Regions from separate parts of the Tepidibacter aestuarii genome, predicted to be linked through region 2. Evidence: a T-box and tRNA genes for the amino acid it is inferred to sense, from the RefSeq annotation. Region 2 holds a T-box; the other regions hold tRNA genes.

Region 1 (4,848 bases), 530 kb from region 2:
TTGACTTTGTCAATGGGTAGGGGAGCATTCACTGCGGGTTGAAGCTAGACCGGAAGGACTAGTGGACTGCAGTGAAGAGAGAATGTTGGCATGAGTAGCGAGACGTAGGTGAGAATCCTACGGGCCGAAAACCCAAGGTTTCCTGAGGAAGGTTCGTCCGCTCAGGGTTAGTCGGGACCTAAGCCGAGGCCGAAAGGCGTAGGTGATGGACAACAGGTTGAGATTCCTGTACTACCGATAATCGTTTGAAGAATGGGGTGACGCAGAAGGATAGGCTATCCTACTATTGGATATGTAGGTCCAAGCATTAAGGGAGCATTGATAGGCAAATCCGTCGGTGCAATCCTGAGGTGTGATGGGGAGCGAAATTTAAGTAGCGAAGTAGTCGATTTCATGCTGCCAAGAAAAGCCTCTACTGAGATTAAAGGTACCCGTACCGCAAACCGACACAGGTGGGTGAGAAGAGAATTCTAAGGCTAGCGAGAGAACTTTTGTTAAGGAACTCGGCAAAATGACCCCGTAACTTAGGGATAAGGGGTGCCTCATTAGGGTGTATGCCCGAAGAGGCCGCAGAGAATAGGCCCAAGCGACTGTTTACCAAAAACATAGGTTTCTGCTAAGTCGAAAGACGATGTATAGGAGCTGACGCCTGCCCGGTGCTGGAAGGTTAAGGGGATGTGTTAGACATTAGTCGAAGCATTGAACTTAAGCCCCAGTAAACGGCGGCCGTAACTATAACGGTCCTAAGGTAGCGAAATTCCTTGTCGGGTAAGTTCCGACCCGCACGAAAGGCGTAACGATTTGGGCACTGTCTCAACAAAAGACTCGGTGAAATTGTAATTCCGGTGAAGATGCCGGATACCTGCGACAGGACGGAAAGACCCCATGGAGCTTTACTGTAGCCTGGCATTGGATTTCGATATTACATGTACAGGATAGGTGGGAGACTGAGATACGAGAACGCCAGTTTTCGTGGAGTCATCCTTGGGATACCACCCTTGTAATATTGAGATTCTAACCATAGACCATGAATCTGGTCTTGGGACACTGTCAGGTGGACAGTTTGACTGGGGCGGTCGCCTCCCAAAATGTAACGGAGGCGCCCAAAGGTTCCCTCAGCACGGTCGGAAATCGTGCGAAGAGTGCAAAGGCAAAAGGGAGCTTGATTGCAAGACATACAGGTCGAGCAAGGACGAAAGTCGGGCTTAGTGATCCGGTGGTTCCGCGTGGAAGGGCCATCGCTCAACGGATAAAAGCTACCCTGGGGATAACAGGCTTATCTCCCCCAAGAGTCCACATCGACGGGGAGGTTTGGCACCTCGATGTCGGCTCATCACATCCTGGGGCTGTAGTAGGTCCCAAGGGTTGGGCTGTTCGCCCATTAAAGTGGTACGCGAGCTGGGTTCAGAACGTCGTGAGACAGTTCGGTCCCTATCCGTCGCAGGCGTAGGAAATTTGAGAGGAGCTGTCCTTAGTACGAGAGGACCGGGATGGACATACCTCTGGTGCACCAGTTGTCACGCCAGTGGCATAGCTGGGTAGCTATGTATGGAATGGATAAGCGCTGAAAGCATCTAAGCGCGAAGCCAACCTCAAGATAAGATTTCCCATCTTTATGAGTAAGATCCCAGGAAGACTACCTGGTTGATAGGTTCAAGGTGTAAGCTCAGTAATGAGTTCAGCTGATGAATACTAATAGATCGAGGACTTAACCAAATTTTAAATCTGGTCAATTTTGAAAGTATTAATCTTAATACTTAATATGCGGGTGTAGCTCAGTGGTAGAGTTCCGGCCTTCCAAGCCGGCTGCGAGGGTTCGACTCCCTTCACCCGCTCCAATATGTGGTTATTATAGCAAAGAGGATACACCTGTTCCCATTCCGAACACAGAAGTTAAGCTCTTTAGCGCTGATGGTACTTGGGGGGCAGCCCCCTGGGAGAGTAAGACGTAGCCACGTATGTTCCAAGGTAGCTCAATGGTGGAGCAATCGGCTGTTAACCGATAGGCTGTGGGTTCGAGCCCCACCCTTGGAGCCAAAAAAAATGCCGAGGTGGCGGAACTGGCAGACGCACAGGACTTAAAATCCTGCGGTCCTTACAGATCGTACCGGTTCGATTCCGGTCCTCGGCACCACAATAACGCGGGATGGAGCAGTTGGCAGCTCGTCGGGCTCATAACCCGAAGGTCGTAGGTTCAAGTCCTGCTCCCGCAACCAGTATGGCCCCTTGGTCAAGCGGTTAAGACACCGCCCTTTCACGGCGGTAACAGGGGTTCGATTCCCCTAGGGGTCACCATTAATAATTGGGCTCATAGCTCAGCTGGGAGAGCACCTGCCTTACAAGCAGGGGGTCACAGGTTCGAGCCCTGTTGAGCCCACCAATTATTTGGCCTGGTAGTTCAGTTGGTTAGAATGCCAGCCTGTCACGCTGGAGGTCGAGGGTTCGAGTCCCTTCCAGGTCGCCAAATAATTTGAAGAACAAGCTCACAGATGCTAAATATCTTTGGGTTTTTATTTTACAAAAAAATATATGCTAGTGTGGCTCAACGGTAGAGCAGCTGACTTGTAATCAGCAGGTTGTAGGTTCGATTCCTATCACTAGCTCCACACATGCGGGTGTGGCGGAATTGGCAGACGCACTAGACTTAGGATCTAGCGCTTTTAGCGTGGGGGTTCAAGTCCCTCCACCCGCACCAAAATATCATATGAGCGGAAATGGCTCAGTGGTAGAGCATCGCCTTGCCAAGGCGAGGGTCGCGAGTTCGAATCTCGTTTTCCGCTCCAATTTAATATGTACCTGTAGCTCAGTTGGATAGAGCAGTGGCCTTCTAAGCCACGTGTCCGGGGTTCGAATCCCTGCAGGTACGCCATTTCAAAAAGCTTAATCATTTAAATGGTTAAGCTTTTTTATTTAAAAAATTACATGATTTCGATTTATGGAAAACATAGATAAACGGTCTGAAGTAGCAACTATTTTAAGCAAAAATAATACTTTTTACTTATATTGCAAAATATATGTGCTTTGCTTATTGAATTATTTCTCAATGTATGAAATAATTAATCCGTAAAATAATATATAATAACAAATATTATAGGAGGTTACTAAATTGTGGGATATAAAAGATATCATAATGAACATAACTATCTTAGATATAATAGATATAAGTATAGTAGCTTATGTGTTTTATAAACTGTACATGTTAATAAAAGAAACTAGTGCAGAACAATTAATAAAAGGAATATTTGTACTTGTAGTAGCTACTAAATTAAGTGAACTTTTACAGTTGCATGTTGTGCACTGGGTACTAGCGAACACTATATCGATAGGAGTAATAGCTATACTTATAGTATTTCAGCCTGAACTCAGAAGGGCACTTGAATACATTGGGCGAACGAAATTTATATCAAAGCCCATAGGTGAATTTGATGAAGAAAATATAGATGAAATAATAGAAGAGTTAGTGGAGGCTATATATTCTTTGTCGAGACAAAAAATAGGAGCTTTAATAATAATAGAAAGAGAAACTGGTATAAATGATATAATTCAAACGGGAACAATTATAGATGCTAAAATAACAAGGCAACTTTTAATAAATTTGTTTATTCCGAATACTCCGCTTCATGATGGAGCTTTGGTAATAAAAAATAATAGAGCAAGAGCAGCGGGTTGTTTTTTACCTCTTACAGATAGTAAGTATGTAAACAAAGAATTGGGAACTAGACATAGAGCGGGTATAGGTATAAGTGAAAGGTCAGACTGCATATCTATAATAGTATCAGAAGAAACTGGAACAATATCAATAGCAGAAAATGGTAAATTATACAAGTCTATATCAAAAGAATATATAAAAAACATACTGAATCAAAACTTTAAAAAACAGGGAGAAAATAAAAGAATTTTTAAAAGAGGTGTATTTTTTAAATGATAGATATTTTTAAAAGAAACTTAAAAATAAAGATAATATCTATATTTTTCGCCTTTTTCATGTGGATATATGTAATGGCAGAGGTAGATCCTATAATATTAAAAGATTATGATGAAGTACCTGTAAAAATCAATAATATAGATATACTACAAGAAAATGATATGGTATTATATCCAGAACCTAATTTAAAGTCAAAAATAATACTAAGAGGTAGAAGGTCTTCAATAAAGGATATTCAGAAAAGTGATTTAGAGATAGATACAAATTTAAAATCTCCGAAAATAGGCAAAAATAAATTAGACCTAGATATAGATGTACCTAGTAATATAAGTTATACAATTATTCCAAGTAGTATAGATTTAAATGTTGAAGAAAATATATATACTAAAAAACAAATAGTAATTAAAACTACAAATGGATCAAATGAAGATTTGAAAGTAGATAAGATATCATATTCTCCTAAAAGTACATTTATTGAGGGTCCTAAAAGCCTTGTCGAAAAGGTGGATAAACTAATATGTAAAGTTAATCTAAAAAATAAGAGTAAAGATTTTAATTCAAAAGCTCAAATTATACCTGTAGATAAGAATGGTAAAACAGTAGAAGGTATAAATATAAGGGATCAGTACACGTATGTTGATATAGGGTTTACTAAAACTAAAGAAGTACCTCTAGTTTTGAATTTAAAAGGAAAAATTGGGGAAGAATATAAGTTATTAGGCTATGATTTAAATTTAAAAACTATAAATATAACTGGTAAAATAGAGCAAATAGATGCAATAAAGGACATATATACACAAGAAATAGACATATCTAATTTGAGAGAAAGCAGAAATATAAATTTAAATATAAATATTCCGCAAAATATAGATAGTGATATTAAAAGTGTAAATGTGAGTTTTGAAGTTGCTAAATTAGTAAGC
Region 2 (4,848 bases):
GGCTACACTTACATCTAAAATAGCTGTGACTATGATGAAAAATGGACTTAGCATAGAAGAGGTTGTAGATACAATAATCAATACATTGCCAACTTGTAAGGTTAGACATCTGGCTTACTCTACCTTTACGATAATATATATATCTAATGTCGGCGAATGTTATATAGCTAGATTTGATAATCCTGAGGTTCTTATTAAAAGAAATGGAAAGATTGATATAATTGAAGGCGAAGAGGTTATAATATCAGGTAGAAGAGTTAGAGAATCTAAGTTTAATTTACAGAAAGACGATATAATAGTCTCTTTTAGTGATGGGGTATTAAATGCTGGAAGCGGAAAAATTTTAAATTTAGGCTGGGATTTAAAAAGCGTATCTGAATACATTCAAACGATTCCGTATAACGTATCTTCATTGAGTTTAATCAAAAAAGTAATTGGAATATGTGATGATTTATATCTTCAAAAACCTGGAGATGATACTACTGTACTTTCGATAAAAGTAATGGAAAATAAACATGTAACATTATTTACTGGACCACCACTAGATGCTGAATATGATAAAATAATAGTTCAAAACCTTATTAAAAGCAAAGGTAAAAAAATAGTTTGCGGAGGAAGTGCAGCTAAAATAGTTGCAAGAGAGTTAGGTACTGATTTTGAGATGGATATGAAAAATATAAAAGGAGATATACCTCCTGCTGGATATATAAAAAATATTGATTTAGTTACTGAAGGTGTGTTAACCTTAAAAAAAGTACTTGAAGTACTTGATGATTATAAGAATAATAAGTATGATATAGATGATATATTTAAAGACGATAAAGATCAAAATGCAGCATATAAAATACTCAAAATATTGATCGACGAATGTACTCATATTGATTTTTTACTTGGAAGAAGTGTTAATTCAGCTTATGAAGATTTTGGTTTTCCTGAGGATTTGGCAACTAAAATTGAAATTGTAGAAAATATAAAAGATAAATTAATTGAACTGGGTAAAATAGTTAATGTATTTTATTACTAAGGAGGAAACAAATGACAATTATGATGAAGATACTATTTTTAGGATCAATAGGAGCTGTTATAGGTTGGGTAACTAATATACTTGCCATAAAGTTAATATTTAGACCTATAAAACCTGTAAATATACCTATTATAAACTTAAAAATAGAGGGACTTATACCAAAAAGAAGAAAAGAAATAGCAAAATCTATAGGAGATGTAGTAGAACAGGAACTTATATCTGTAGAAGATATAATAACTAATATGATAAAAGAAGAAGATAAGGAAAACCTTATAAAGGCTGTAAAACTCAAGGCTGATGAGATTATAGAACAAAAGCTTCCTCCATTTATACCTGTAACATTTAAAGGTATGATAAAAGAATATTTGGACAAAATAATTCAAGAAGAAATAGGACAGGTAATAGGAGATTTAAGTGGATATTTAATTCATAAATCAGCAAAAAGAATAAAAATAGGAAAAATGGTAGAAGATAAAATAAATGAATTTGATTTAGAAAAATTAGAAGAAATAATAATAAGTATAGCTAAAAAAGAATTAAAGCATATAGAGGTATTAGGACTTATATTAGGATTTTTTATAGGTATACTTCAAGGTATAATTGTAATTAATTTTTAAAAAAACATTGACAATTTATTTTATGAGATATATAATCATATAAAATCAAATTAATGATAAAGCGATGAATAAGGAAGAGTAGATTATACCCAGTTTCAAGAGAAGAAGTGTCACCGGCTGAGAGCATTTCTAAATATGGATAATTGAAAACTACCTTAGAGTTGAATTGAGTAGTCTTTAGATGAAAAATTTAGGATGATTACCTTATAATCTTCAAGAGGGCTTTTGCCAACTTGGGTGGAACCGCGAGATTATACTCGTCCCAGATTTTATGGGACGAGTTTTTTATATTTAAAATCAAAATAACTGATAAATACAGGAGGGTGAAGATGATGGGTAAAGTAAAGGTTACTTTAAAAGATGGATCAGTAAAAGAATTTGATAAAGGTATATCTATACTAGATGTTGCTAAATCAATAAGCGAAGGGCTTGCAAGAAATATAGTTGCAGGACAGGTAAATGGAGATACTGTTGGAGTTAATTATAAATTAGAAGAAGATTCAGAAATTAACTTATTAAAATTTGATGATGCTGAAGGTAAAGAAGTATTCAGACATACAAGTGCTCATATACTAGCTCAAGCTATAAAAAGATTATACCCTGAAGCAAAGCTTGCTATAGGACCAGCGATAGACAATGGATTCTATTATGACCTAGATTTAGAAGAAAGATTAACTAATGATCATTTAGAAAAAATACAAGCTGAAATGAAGAAAATAGTTAAAGAAGATTTAGCTATAGAAGGTTTTGAACTTTCAAAAGAAGAAGCTATAAAATTAATGAAAGAAAAAAATGAAGATTACAAAGTTGAATTAATAGAAGATCTTCCAGAAGGAGAAGTTCTATCTTTTTACAAGCAAGGAGATTTTGTAGACTTATGTAGAGGGCCACACCTTCCGACTACTAAAAAAGTTAAATCTATAAAGCTATTAAGTGTAGCTGGAGCTTACTGGCGTGGTGATGAAAAAAATAAAATGCTTCAAAGAATATACGGTACTTCATTTGAAAAGAATAAAGACTTAGAAGCATATTTAACAATGCTTGAAGAGGCTAAAAAGAGAGATCATAGAAAACTAGGTAAAGAATTAGGACTGTTTGTAATTCCAGATGAAGGCCCAGGGTTCCCATTATTCTTACCAAGAGGAATGGAACTTAAGAATAAATTATTAGAATACTGGAGAGAAATTCATAGAAAAGATGGGTATGTTGAAATAGAAACTCCTATAATATTAAACCAAGGTTTATGGGAGACTTCAGGACACTGGTATCACTATAAAGAAAATATGTACACAGTTCAAATTGATGAATCAGATTTTGCTATAAAGCCTATGAACTGTCCAGGTGGAATGCTTGCATATAAAACTCAAATGCATTCATACAAAGATTTCCCAATGCGTGTTGCGGAATTAGGAAGAGTTCATAGACATGAATTATCTGGAGCATTACATGGACTTATGAGAGTTAGAGCATTTACTCAAGATGATGCACATATATTCATGCTACCTGAGCAAATAAAAGATGAAATAAAAGGTGTTGCTAAGTTAATAGATGAGGTATATAAGACTTTTGGATTTAAATACCATGTAGAATTATCTACAAGACCAGAAGGATCTATTGGAACTGATGAAGAATGGGAAGTAGCTGAAAATGGATTAAGAGAAGCTTTAGAAGAATTAGGACTTGATTATAAATTAAATGAAGGCGATGGAGCTTTCTACGGACCTAAAATAGACTTCCATTTACAAGATTGTATAGGAAGAACGTGGCAATGTGGAACTATACAGTTAGATATGCAGTTACCTCAAAGATTTGACTTAACTTATGTAGGAAAAGATGGAGAAAAGCATAGACCTATTATGATACACAGAGTTGCATTTGGAAGTATAGAAAGATTCATAGGTATATTAATAGAGCACTTTGCAGGTAAGTTCCCATTATGGTTAGCTCCTGTTCAAGTTAAGGTACTTCCTATATCTGATAAATATATAGATTATGCAAATAAAGTAAAAGAAATCTTATTTGATAAAGGAATTAGAGTAGAAATAGATAATAGAGCAGAAAAAATAGGATACAAAATCAGAGAAGCACAACTTGAGAAAGTTCCTTACATGTTAATTGTAGGAGAAAAGGAACAAGAAAATAATGAAATATCTGTTCGTTCAAGAGATAAAGGAGAAATAGGATCTATATCTGTTGATGAATTTATAGAAAGTATATTAAAAGAACAAAAAGAAAGAACTAATAGCTTATAAAGAAAACGCCGGCTCACATGAGTCGGCATTTTTTTATAAATTAAATTAAATAAAAATAGAAAAAGAAGTAATGAAAACTAGAAAATTACAAAATAACACAAAAATATCCAGTTGTGTGTTATAATTTATATAAAATTCTATATATTTGAAATGGTGGTAAAATGGGACATGTGACTTGGCTGACTATAATATTTGGAAGTATACCGGAGGCATTTTTTATACTGCTAATAGCTGTAACGTCTATAGGATATAAAGTTGATTTTAAAAAAATATTTGTTATGTCTGTTATAGAAGGGATATTTTTTTATTTGTATATGAATTATTTGGCACTACCTGTTGATATACATTCATGGATAGTAACAATTATTTTAATACTGTTAATACATTTTTTTTTCAAAATAGATTTAAAGAGTTGTTTCATAGGAATTACTTTTGCTACTATGATTTCATTCTTAATTCAATATTTAAATTTAATATATATATATATATTAAATTTAAAATATATTAATTTATTAGAAAACGAAATTTTGCGTATATTATTTTTTTATCCCTCTTTGATTTTATTAGGAATAGTAGCTTTTATAATATATAAAAAAAATATAGTATTCTATAAATTTTATATGAATAAAGAAAATATGGATTATATAGTAGATAATAAAGCTATATCTACTATGTTTTTAATATTGAATTTTATAATGATAGTAGTATTTGATATGTATGTTAAAATATTTGAAAATGATATTTTTAGCCTAAAAGAAAAAATAAATTTAATAATAGTAGCTTGCTTGTTTTTGTTACTGTTTTTAGTATTGATGATGATATTCAGGTTTGTAGACAAAAATATAAAAAAACAGTATGAAACTATTTTAATAGAAAAAAGTTTAGAAGATATGAAAAAAAATATAAATATTTTAAAAAAACAAAGACATGATTATTTGAGACATATGCAGATTAT
Region 3 (4,848 bases), 880 kb from region 2:
GGACGCGGGTCCATCCTATACCGCTAACGCTTTGACATTTCTAAGATGCCTTAAAAATGTGTTATCTCGTATTAGCATATCTTTCGATATGTTATCCGTGTGTATAGGGCAGGTTACCCACGCGTTACTCACCCGTCCGCCGCTAAGATTAAAAAGCAAGCTTTTTAATCTCCGCTCGACTTGCATGTGTTAGGCACGCCGCCAGCGTTCATCCTGAGCCAGGATCAAACTCTTAAATAAAAGTTTGTCAGTACTCAGTAAACTGACTTTATGTGTTGTTTCCGAAAATCACTGTTGTGATTTATTTATAACCTACTGTTTAATTTTCAAGGTTCACTTGGTAGCGGCAACTAGATTCGAACTAGTGACCTTTCGGGTATGAACCGAACGCTCTAGCCAACTGAGCTATGCCGCCACACTAATTCATGGTGCCCAGAGGCGGAATCGAACCACCGACACGGGGATTTTCAGTCCCCTGCTCTACCGACTGAGCTATCTGGGCATAAAGTGGTGGGCCTTCAGGGACTCGAACCCCAGACCTACCGGTTATGAGCCGGGCGCTCTAACCAACTGAGCTAAAGGCCCACTTTATTATATATATGGTGGGCTTAGCTGGACTCGAACCAGCGACCTCACGCTTATCAGGCGTGCGCTCTAACCACCTGAGCTATAAGCCCTTACTTGGTCGAGGTGGAGGGACTCGAACCCCCGGCCCCATGGTCCCAAACCACGTGCGCTACCAAACTGCGCTACACCTCGATATTTAAATAAAAAGTTTTGGCAGGGGTGACAGGACTTGAACCCACGACATACGGTTTTGGAGACCGTCGTTCTACCAACTGAACTACACCCCTATAAAGTGGTGGGCCTTCAGGGACTCGAACCCCAGACCTACCGGTTATGAGCCGGGCGCTCTAACCAACTGAGCTAAAGGCCCACTTTATTGTATATATGGTGGGCTTAGCTGGACTCGAACCAGCGACCTCACGCTTATCAGGCGTGCGCTCTAACCACCTGAGCTATAAGCCCTTACTTGGTCGAGGTGGAGGGACTCGAACCCCCGGCCCCATGGTCCCAAACCACGTGCGCTACCAAACTGCGCTACACCTCGATACTTAAATAAAATGGCGGAGAAGGAGGGATTTGAACCCTCGCGCCCCGTAAAAGACCTACTCCCTTAGCAGGGGAGCCTCTTCAGCCACTTGAGTACTTCTCCATTTTAATTATGTTGTTTTTGGCGGAGGAGGTGGGATTTGAACCCACGGCCCCTTTCGGAGTCACTGGTTTTCAAGACCAGCTCCTTAAGCCACTCGGACACCCCTCCGCGTTTTTTTGGTGACCCATCCGCGACTCGAACGCGGGACACCCTGATTAAAAGTCAGGTGCTCTACCGACTGAGCTAATGGGTCAAATTAAATTGGCTGGGGATGCTGGACTCGAACCAACGCATGCAGGAATCAAAATCCTGAGCCTTACCGACTTGGCGAATCCCCAGTATATGGCGTGCCTGCAGGGATTCGAACCCCGGACACGTGGCTTAGAAGGCCACTGCTCTATCCAACTGAGCTACAGGCACATATTTTGGAGCGGGTGAAGGGAGTCGAACCCTCGCAGCCGGCTTGGAAGGCCGGAACTCTACCACTGAGCTACACCCGCATATTTTATTTGGTGGAGGGGACTGGATTCGAACCAGTGAAAGCGATGCTAACAGATTTACAGTCTGCCCCCTTTGGCCAACTCGGGAACCCCTCCATGTTTTGGAGCTAGTGATAGGAATCGAACCTACAACCTGCTGATTACAAGTCAGCTGCTCTACCGTTGAGCCACACTAGCACTTTTTTATTTTTTCAAATATCCCAATTTAATTATTTGGCGACCTGGAAGGGACTCGAACCCTCGACCTCCAGCGTGACAGGCTGGCATTCTAACCAACTGAACTACCAGGCCGAATAATTGGTGGGCTCAACAGGGCTCGAACCTGTGACCCCCTGCTTGTAAGGCAGGTGCTCTCCCAGCTGAGCTATGAGCCCAATTATTAATGGTGACCCCTAGGGGAATCGAACCCCTGTTACCGCCGTGAAAGGGCGGTGTCTTAACCGCTTGACCAAGGGGCCATACTGGTTGCGGGAGCAGGACTCGAACCTACGACCTTCGGGTTATGAGCCCGACGAGCTGCCAACTGCTCCATCCCGCGTTATTGTGGTGCCGAGGACCGGAATCGAACCGGTACGATCTGTAAGGACCGCAGGATTTTAAGTCCTGTGCGTCTGCCAGTTCCGCCACCTCGGCATTTTTTTTTGGCTCCAAGGGTGGGGCTCGAACCCACAGCCTATCGGTTAACAGCCGATTGCTCCACCATTGAGCTACCTTGGAACATACGTGGCTACGTCTTACTCTCCCAGGGGGCTGCCCCCCAAGTACCATCAGCGCTAAAGAGCTTAACTTCTGTGTTCGGAATGGGAACAGGTGTATCCTCTTTGCTATAATAACCACATATTTTTTTGTCGAACAAGATGTATTGTATCATCTTAAGTCTATCTTGTCAACACTTTTGCTGAAAATTAATACTTTCAAAATTGACCAGATTTAAAATTTGGTTAAGTCCTCGATCTATTAGTATTCATCAGCTGAACTCATTACTGAGCTTACACCTTGAACCTATCAACCAGGTAGTCTTCCTGGGATCTTACTCATAAAGATGGGAAATCTTATCTTGAGGTTGGCTTCGCGCTTAGATGCTTTCAGCGCTTATCCATTCCATACATAGCTACCCAGCTATGCCACTGGCGTGACAACTGGTGCACCAGAGGTATGTCCATCCCGGTCCTCTCGTACTAAGGACAGCTCCTCTCAAATTTCCTACGCCTGCGACGGATAGGGACCGAACTGTCTCACGACGTTCTGAACCCAGCTCGCGTACCACTTTAATGGGCGAACAGCCCAACCCTTGGGACCTACTACAGCCCCAGGATGTGATGAGCCGACATCGAGGTGCCAAACCTCCCCGTCGATGTGGACTCTTGGGGGAGATAAGCCTGTTATCCCCAGGGTAGCTTTTATCCGTTGAGCGATGGCCCTTCCACGCGGAACCACCGGATCACTAAGCCCGACTTTCGTCCTTGCTCGACCTGTATGTCTTGCAATCAAGCTCCCTTTTGCCTTTGCACTCTTCGCACGATTTCCGACCGTGCTGAGGGAACCTTTGGGCGCCTCCGTTACATTTTGGGAGGCGACCGCCCCAGTCAAACTGTCCACCTGACAGTGTCCCAAGACCAGATTCATGGTCTATGGTTAGAATCTCAATATTACAAGGGTGGTATCCCAAGGATGACTCCACGAAAACTGGCGTTCTCGTATCTCAGTCTCCCACCTATCCTGTACATGTAATATCGAAATCCAATGCCAGGCTACAGTAAAGCTCCATGGGGTCTTTCCGTCCTGTCGCAGGTATCCGGCATCTTCACCGGAATTACAATTTCACCGAGTCTTTTGTTGAGACAGTGCCCAAATCGTTACGCCTTTCGTGCGGGTCGGAACTTACCCGACAAGGAATTTCGCTACCTTAGGACCGTTATAGTTACGGCCGCCGTTTACTGGGGCTTAAGTTCAATGCTTCGACTAATGTCTAACACATCCCCTTAACCTTCCAGCACCGGGCAGGCGTCAGCTCCTATACATCGTCTTTCGACTTAGCAGAAACCTATGTTTTTGGTAAACAGTCGCTTGGGCCTATTCTCTGCGGCCTCTTCGGGCATACACCCTAATGAGGCACCCCTTATCCCTAAGTTACGGGGTCATTTTGCCGAGTTCCTTAACAAAAGTTCTCTCGCTAGCCTTAGAATTCTCTTCTCACCCACCTGTGTCGGTTTGCGGTACGGGTACCTTTAATCTCAGTAGAGGCTTTTCTTGGCAGCATGAAATCGACTACTTCGCTACTTAAATTTCGCTCCCCATCACACCTCAGGATTGCACCGACGGATTTGCCTATCAATGCTCCCTTAATGCTTGGACCTACATATCCAATAGTAGGATAGCCTATCCTTCTGCGTCACCCCATTCTTCAAACGATTATCGGTAGTACAGGAATCTCAACCTGTTGTCCATCACCTACGCCTTTCGGCCTCGGCTTAGGTCCCGACTAACCCTGAGCGGACGAACCTTCCTCAGGAAACCTTGGGTTTTCGGCCCGTAGGATTCTCACCTACGTCTCGCTACTCATGCCAACATTCTCTCTTCACTGCAGTCCACTAGTCCTTCCGGTCTAGCTTCAACCCGCAGTGAATGCTCCCCTACCCATTGACAAAGTCAATGCCGTAGCTTCGGTAGTAAGTTTTAGCCCCGATAATTTTCGGCGCAGGATCACTCGACCAGTGAGCTATTACGCACTCTTTGAATGAATGGCTGCTTCTAAGCCAACATCCTGGTTGTCTGTGCAATCCCACATCCTTTACCACTTAACTTACATTTAGGGACCTTAGCTGACGGTCTGGGCTGTTTCCCTCTCGACTATGAATCTTATCACCCACAGTCTGACTCCCAAGCAAAAGATAAAGGCATTCGGAGTTTGATAGTCTTCGGTAACCCACAGGGCCCCTAGGACATTCAGTGCTCTACCTCCTCATCTCTAAGCTTGAGGCTAGCCCTAAAGCTATTTCGGGGAGAACCAGCTATCTCCGAGCTCGATTGGAATTTCACCTCTACCCACAGCTCATCCCCGCACTTTTCAACGTGCGTGGGTTCGGACCTCCACGAAATTTTACTTTCGCTTCATCCTGGCCATGGGTAGGTCGCTCGGTTTCGGGTCTACGACAAGTAACTGAATCGCCCAGTTAAGACTCGCTTTCGCTA

Evidence for each region. A T-box is a leader RNA that pairs with one kind of tRNA and senses whether it is charged. The one in region 2 lies ahead of thrS (threonine--tRNA ligase), so its partner is inferred to be a tRNA-Thr.
Region 1: it has a tRNA-Thr gene. The T-box ahead of thrS (threonine--tRNA ligase) is inferred to sense a tRNA for this amino acid. The anticodon was not compared.
Region 3: it has a tRNA-Thr gene. The T-box ahead of thrS (threonine--tRNA ligase) is inferred to sense a tRNA for this amino acid. The anticodon was not compared.

The regions. Positions count from the first base shown of each region.
Region 1 covers NZ_OW235315.1:86,314-91,161, forward strand. The annotation lists rRNA gene M2214_RS00410 (23S ribosomal RNA) at 1-1,716, shown strand, start outside; tRNA gene M2214_RS00415 (tRNA-Gly) at 1,765-1,838, shown strand; rRNA gene rrf (5S ribosomal RNA) at 1,842-1,958, shown strand; tRNA gene M2214_RS00425 (tRNA-Asn) at 1,963-2,037, shown strand; tRNA gene M2214_RS00430 (tRNA-Leu) at 2,046-2,134, shown strand; tRNA gene M2214_RS00435 (tRNA-Met) at 2,141-2,216, shown strand; tRNA gene M2214_RS00440 (tRNA-Glu) at 2,221-2,295, shown strand; tRNA gene M2214_RS00445 (tRNA-Val) at 2,305-2,380, shown strand; tRNA gene M2214_RS00450 (tRNA-Asp) at 2,388-2,464, shown strand; tRNA gene M2214_RS00455 (tRNA-Thr) at 2,532-2,606, shown strand; tRNA gene M2214_RS00460 (tRNA-Leu) at 2,612-2,695, shown strand; tRNA gene M2214_RS00465 (tRNA-Gly) at 2,709-2,783, shown strand; tRNA gene M2214_RS00470 (tRNA-Arg) at 2,793-2,869, shown strand; gene cdaA (diadenylate cyclase CdaA) at 3,107-3,925, shown strand; gene M2214_RS00480 (CdaR family protein) at 3,922-4,848, shown strand, end outside.
Region 2 covers NZ_OW235315.1:614,882-619,729, forward strand. The annotation lists gene M2214_RS02940 (SpoIIE family protein phosphatase) at 1-1,024, shown strand, start outside; gene M2214_RS02945 (DUF445 domain-containing protein) at 1,036-1,641, shown strand; T-box leader at 1,697-1,909, shown strand; gene thrS (threonine--tRNA ligase) at 1,974-3,893, shown strand; gene M2214_RS02955 (sensor histidine kinase) at 4,055-4,848, shown strand, end outside.
Region 3 covers NZ_OW235315.1:3,367,731-3,372,578, forward strand. The annotation lists rRNA gene M2214_RS16250 (16S ribosomal RNA) at 1-240, opposite strand, end outside; tRNA gene M2214_RS16255 (tRNA-Met) at 339-415, opposite strand; tRNA gene M2214_RS16260 (tRNA-Phe) at 427-502, opposite strand; tRNA gene M2214_RS16265 (tRNA-Ile) at 509-585, opposite strand; tRNA gene M2214_RS16270 (tRNA-Ile) at 601-677, opposite strand; tRNA gene M2214_RS16275 (tRNA-Pro) at 683-759, opposite strand; tRNA gene M2214_RS16280 (tRNA-Trp) at 779-854, opposite strand; tRNA gene M2214_RS16285 (tRNA-Ile) at 861-937, opposite strand; tRNA gene M2214_RS16290 (tRNA-Ile) at 953-1,029, opposite strand; tRNA gene M2214_RS16295 (tRNA-Pro) at 1,035-1,111, opposite strand; tRNA gene M2214_RS16300 (tRNA-Ser) at 1,126-1,216, opposite strand; tRNA gene M2214_RS16305 (tRNA-Ser) at 1,236-1,324, opposite strand; tRNA gene M2214_RS16310 (tRNA-Lys) at 1,334-1,409, opposite strand; tRNA gene M2214_RS16315 (tRNA-Gln) at 1,419-1,494, opposite strand; tRNA gene M2214_RS16320 (tRNA-Arg) at 1,500-1,576, opposite strand; tRNA gene M2214_RS16325 (tRNA-Gly) at 1,583-1,656, opposite strand; tRNA gene M2214_RS16330 (tRNA-Tyr) at 1,667-1,752, opposite strand; tRNA gene M2214_RS16335 (tRNA-Thr) at 1,759-1,833, opposite strand; tRNA gene M2214_RS16340 (tRNA-Asp) at 1,871-1,947, opposite strand; tRNA gene M2214_RS16345 (tRNA-Val) at 1,955-2,030, opposite strand; tRNA gene M2214_RS16350 (tRNA-Glu) at 2,040-2,114, opposite strand; tRNA gene M2214_RS16355 (tRNA-Met) at 2,119-2,194, opposite strand; tRNA gene M2214_RS16360 (tRNA-Leu) at 2,201-2,289, opposite strand; tRNA gene M2214_RS16365 (tRNA-Asn) at 2,299-2,373, opposite strand; rRNA gene rrf (5S ribosomal RNA) at 2,378-2,494, opposite strand; rRNA gene M2214_RS16375 (23S ribosomal RNA) at 2,594-4,848, opposite strand, start outside.